2 regions of the Rothia sp. 27098_8_27 genome follow, and region 1 is predicted to be linked to the other one. Evidence: predicted binding sites of a transcription regulator. Region 1 holds the regulator's gene; the other holds the start of a gene.

Region 1 (2,457 bases):
CAAGTAGACTAAACTTTTATATAGAGTATTAACACAAGCACGCGGTGCCCCTGCAAGCCGTCCCGTAACCGAGGAGGGCGGCGCATCACCGCAGAAGGAGAAACACAACATGGCAAGTGAAAACTGGCTAACCGACGACTTTTATAAGGCACTGGGTGTCAGCGAAGACGCAAGCGAAAGCGACATCAAGAAGGCGTACCGCAAGCTCTCCCGCAAGTACCACCCGGACCTGAACCCCGGCGACGCCGCAGCAGAGAAGAAGTTCAAGGAAATCTCGGAAGCATATGACGTGCTCTCCGACAAGAAGCAGCGCGAAGAGTACGACCAGATCCGCCGCTACGGCGCATCTGGCATGGGCGGCTTCGGCGGAGGCGGCTTCGGCGGTGGCAGCTACACCGGCTACCCCGGCGCGGACGCATTCGGCGGCTTCAGCAACGGCGGCGCAGGCATCAACATCGACGACCTGCTCGGCGGCCTCTTCGGTGGTAGCGCCGGCGGTTCCCGACGCTCCGCAGGCTTCACTAGCGCCGACTTCGGCGGCATGGGCGGCGGCGGCTTCGGTGGCGCACAGCACGCAGCCCCCGAAGAAAGCACCACCAGCACCCGCGTCAGCCTCGCCCAGGCATACACCGGCGCGACCGTGACCGTGTTCCTGCCGGACGGCTCTCACACCGAGGCACGCATCCCCGCAGGCATTAAGGACGGCCAGAAGGTGCGCCTGCGCGGCAAGGGCCTGCGCGGCGGCGACCTGAAGGTCACCGTGCGCGTCTCCGATGACTCCGTGTACTCGCGCGAGGGTAACAACCTGATTATGCGCGCGCCCGTCACCCTCGCTGAGGCCGTCGACGGCGCAGTGATTGAGGTGCCCCTGCCCGATGCATCCACCGTGAAGCTGCGCCTGGCACCCGGTCAGGTCGGTCGCCGACTGCGCGCTAAGGGCCGCGGCTTCAAGGCTAAGGGCGGCGACGGTGACCTGCTGGTCATCCCGGAGATTGTACTGCCCACCGAGCTGAGCGCAGAGGCGCAGGAGGCATTCGATAAGTTCGTAAAACTGGCACCGCAGGAGAACCCGCGTAAGGATCTGTTGAAGAAGGCGAAGTAAACCATGGCATCTCGAGAATCATCATCTAAGTCCCGTAGCGGCAAGCCGTTGCACAGTGTGGACCTGCCGGTTTTCGTGATTTCTGTGGCGGCTGAGCTGGCGGGCATGCACCCGCAGACCCTGCGCCAGTACGACCGTATCGGCCTGGTCCAGCCTTCGCGTGCGCCCGGTAAGGCGCGCCGCTATTCGCAGCGTGACGTGAACCGTCTGCAGCAGATTCAGCAGCTCTCGCAGGAGGGCGTCTCCCTGGAGGGTATTCGCCGCATTATTGAGCTGGAGTCCCTCGTGGAGGAGCAGCAGGAGCAGATTGCGGCGCTGCAGCGTCAGGTTGAGGATGCGAAGGTGAAGCTGGGCTTGGCGGAGCGCGTGTTCGCTGCCGGTACCAGTGGTGACGTGGTGCATATTGCCCGTGGTACCCGCCCGGCGCCTCGTCAGCGTTCTTCGGCTGTGGTGTTGTACCGTCAGCGTCACCAGCCGGCTACGGCGGATGATACGAAACCGCAGCGCTAAACCGGCTAAACCCGCTACACTTGGATAAACGGCTCGGCTGTTTTAGCTCATTTGCGCTAGTCAGCCGCCCATGTAGGCTTGTGCGTCTTTGTGTATACGCCGCGAGAGGGAGGGTAGACCCCCGCCCCGCATGCACTCAGACCCACACACAAGGAGGTGAGGCTCCCCGAACGATCGGGGAGCCTCACCTGCTTTAACGTATGCACTTTGCGCGGTGGCGGGAAACCACCTGGCTGTAACTGGCGCTGCCTCGCTTACTTGCGGCGGTGCTTACTTGCGGCGGTAGGTCAGGTCGTGCGCGCGGCGGCCCGCCTCCTGAGCCTTACGCTCAAAGCTGGTGAGGGTACGACCCTCCCAACGCGGAGCCCAACCACCCAGCGGATCCTCCTCAGTCGCACCGGCGCCGGGGTTCACGTTCTCAAAGTCGGGGTGCGCCTCCAGAACCTCACGCATGACCAGGGCGTACTCCTCCCAGTCGGTCGCCAGACGCCAAATGCCGCCGGGCTTGAGCACGCGCGCAACCTTATCAGCGAACGCCGGGGACACCAGGCGGCGCTTGTGGTGGCGGGACTTGTGCCAGGGGTCCGGGAAGAACACCCACAGCTCGTCCACGGAGTTCTCCTCAAGCATGTTGTCGAGCAGTTCAGGCGCGTTCGCCTGAGCCACACGCACGTTCTCCACGCCGGCGTTGCCCATCTTCAGCAGCAGGTCCGCGATGCCGGGGGTGTACACCTCAACGGCGAGGAAGTTCGCCTCGGGCACCTCAGCTGCGCGGTGCACAATCGCCTCGCCCAGACCGGAACCGATCTCGACGACCTGGTACGCCTCACGGCCGTAAATCTTAA
Region 2 (2,457 bases), on a different contig from region 1:
GGTATCGACGAGGGTTCCGTCGTGGTCGAAGAGAATGGCGGCGGGGAAGGTGTTCGTAGTCGTCATGTCATTAAGCCTACCGGTTTATTTCTGGCGCGAGCGTAGGGCAACGTCCCCAATCGTCACCAAAAAATCTGTGCCCGCGTTCTGGGGGTTCTTGGCGATAGTGAGCAGCGCATCGGCGACGTCTTCACGGGCAATCGTCGGAATGCCCGGAGTTCGCTCGACGCTCGCCATATCAAACACCTTCACCCCGCCCTTACCTGGCTTGTCGGTCAGCCTGCCCGGATGTGCATGCGAAATATACGGCTGATATTCGGCAACCAGGGCGTCCGCCTTAACCTTGTCGGTAAAAATGCCGCGCATGATGACCTTGCATACCAGGCGCATGGGCAGGGACGCGGTCCGTACCGTATCGCCCACACCGTAGGCGCTCATCAGAACGCAATGCTTTACGCCTGCGCCCGTGACCGCCTCCATGATGAGGGGCAGACGCTCCTGCATGAACGTGGAGGAGAGAAACTCTCGCACCGTGGCTTTCTGCCCCAGGACGCTCACCATGACGTCCTGCCCGGAGGATGCTGCGGCGAGCTGCTCGGCATCGTTCAGGGCTCCCGGAACGATAGTGAGATTTTGGTGCGCCCCCAAAAGTGTTAGCGCCTTGTCGGGGTTGCGCACGTAGGCGGTGACGGTGTGCCCCTCCTCTAGGGCTTTGCGGGTGAAGAGGTAACCGGTGCGGCCGGTTGCACCTAGAACCAGTATTTTCATGTGGGTCCCCATTCGTGACTGTGATTGTTGCGGGAGCCCGCAAGCGCCCAGCCTCGCAAGTACCCAGTCCGGTCAGTATAACAATGCGGTTTTGACTGGGGCTTTTGTCTGGGGCTTTTGTTTGGGGGTCAGGGGTGTGAGGTGGGGTGAAAAATATGAAAATTTTTTTGCAGGAGGCTTGCGAAACATAATTGAGTGGAGTAGACTCAAGTTATGTAATGCAGGGGCGCATAGGATAAGCCCCTCGAAATGCGAAAGGAACATCATGGACAACAAGTTCACCACCAAGAGTCAAGAAGTCATCTCGGCGGCAAATACTAATGCTCAAACCGCCGGTAACCCCACTATTGAAACCGCGCACATCCTCAAGGCCCTCATGGACCAGCGCGAAGGCGTCGCCGTAGCAGTCCTCAAGGCTGCTGGCCTGGATGTGGACGCTATCTCCGAGGCGGCATCCGCCGAAATCAAGAAGCTGCCCAAGGCATCCGGTGCCTCCGTGCAGAATGCCTCCCTCAGCCGTGCCGCGCTTTCCGCTCTGCAGGCGGCACAGACCCGCGCCCAGGGCTTCGGAGATACCTACGTTTCTACCGAAATGATTCTGCTGGGCATTGCCAGCGGAACCGATAGCACCGCAACCGCAATGCACAAGCTCGGCGCTACCGCAGAGCTCATCGCACAGACCATCCCCAACGTCCGAGGAGACCGCACCGTGGACACCCCCGACCCCGAAGGCACCTTCCAGGCACTCGAAAAGTACGGCACCGACCTGACCGCCATTGCTCGCGCAGGCAAGCTTGACCCGGTCATCGGCCGTGACTCCGAGATTCGCCGCGTGGTGCAGGTGCTTTCCCGCCGCACCAAGAACAACCCCGTGCTGATTGGTGAGCCCGGCGTCGGTAAGACCGCCGTCGTGGAAGGCCTGGCACAGCGCATGGTTTCCGGCGACGTGCCCGAATCCCTGCGCGGCAAGACCCTGATTAGCCTGGACCTGGGCTCCATGGTCGCAGGCGCAAAGTACCGCGGTGAATTCGAGGAACGCCTGAAGGCAGTCCTCGAAGAAATCAAGAAGTCCGAGGGTCAGATTGTGACCTTCATCGACGAGATTCACACCGTTGTCGGTGCTGGCGCATCCGAAGGTTCCATGGACGCAGGCAACATGCTCAAGCCCATGCTCGCCCGTGGTGAGTTGCGCCTGATCGGTGCCACCACCCTGGACGAGTACCGCGAGAACATCGAGAAGGACCCCGCACTGGAGCGTCGCTTCCAGCAGGTGTACGTGGGCGAGCCCAGCGTCGAGGACACCATCGGTATTCTGCGCGGTCTGAAGGAACGCTACGAGGCACACCACAAGGTGCAGATTGCTGACTCCGCGCTGGTTGCCGCAGCAACCCTGTCTAACCGTTACATTCCCTCCCGTCAGCTGCCGGACAAGGCAATTGACCTGATTGACGAGGCAGCATCCCGCCTGCGCATGGAAATTGACTCCGCACCGGAGGAAATCGACCAGTTGCGCCGCGCCGTGGACCGCCTCACCATGGAGGAACTGGCGCTTGCCGACGAGACCGATCCCGCATCGGTTGAGCGTCTGGAGGCGCTGCGCAAGGACATGGCTGACAAGAAAGAACAGCTCGACGCCCTCAACGCTCGTTGGGAGGCCGAGAAGGCTAGCCTGAACCGTGTGGGTGACCT

What was found. The regulator HspR, encoded in region 1, represses chaperone genes until heat shock. The targets are predictions, from matches to a motif close to AAGTTGAGTCNNNNNGACTCAACTT.
Region 2: a site for HspR is predicted at 957-981, ahead of clpB (ATP-dependent chaperone ClpB). Genes of this name have one in related genera too.

The regions. Positions count from the first base shown of each region.
Region 1 is NZ_JAPWAJ010000002.1:10,470-12,926, forward strand. It holds gene O3675_RS03595 (DnaJ domain-containing protein) at 110-1,102, shown strand; gene O3675_RS03600 (heat shock protein transcriptional repressor HspR) at 1,106-1,612, shown strand; gene trmB (tRNA (guanosine(46)-N7)-methyltransferase TrmB) at 1,883-2,457, opposite strand, start outside.
Region 2 is NZ_JAPWAJ010000007.1:16,310-18,766, reverse strand. It holds gene O3675_RS07880 (HAD family phosphatase) at 1-66, opposite strand, end outside; gene O3675_RS07875 (NAD(P)-dependent oxidoreductase) at 85-768, opposite strand; gene clpB (ATP-dependent chaperone ClpB) at 1,034-2,457, shown strand, end outside.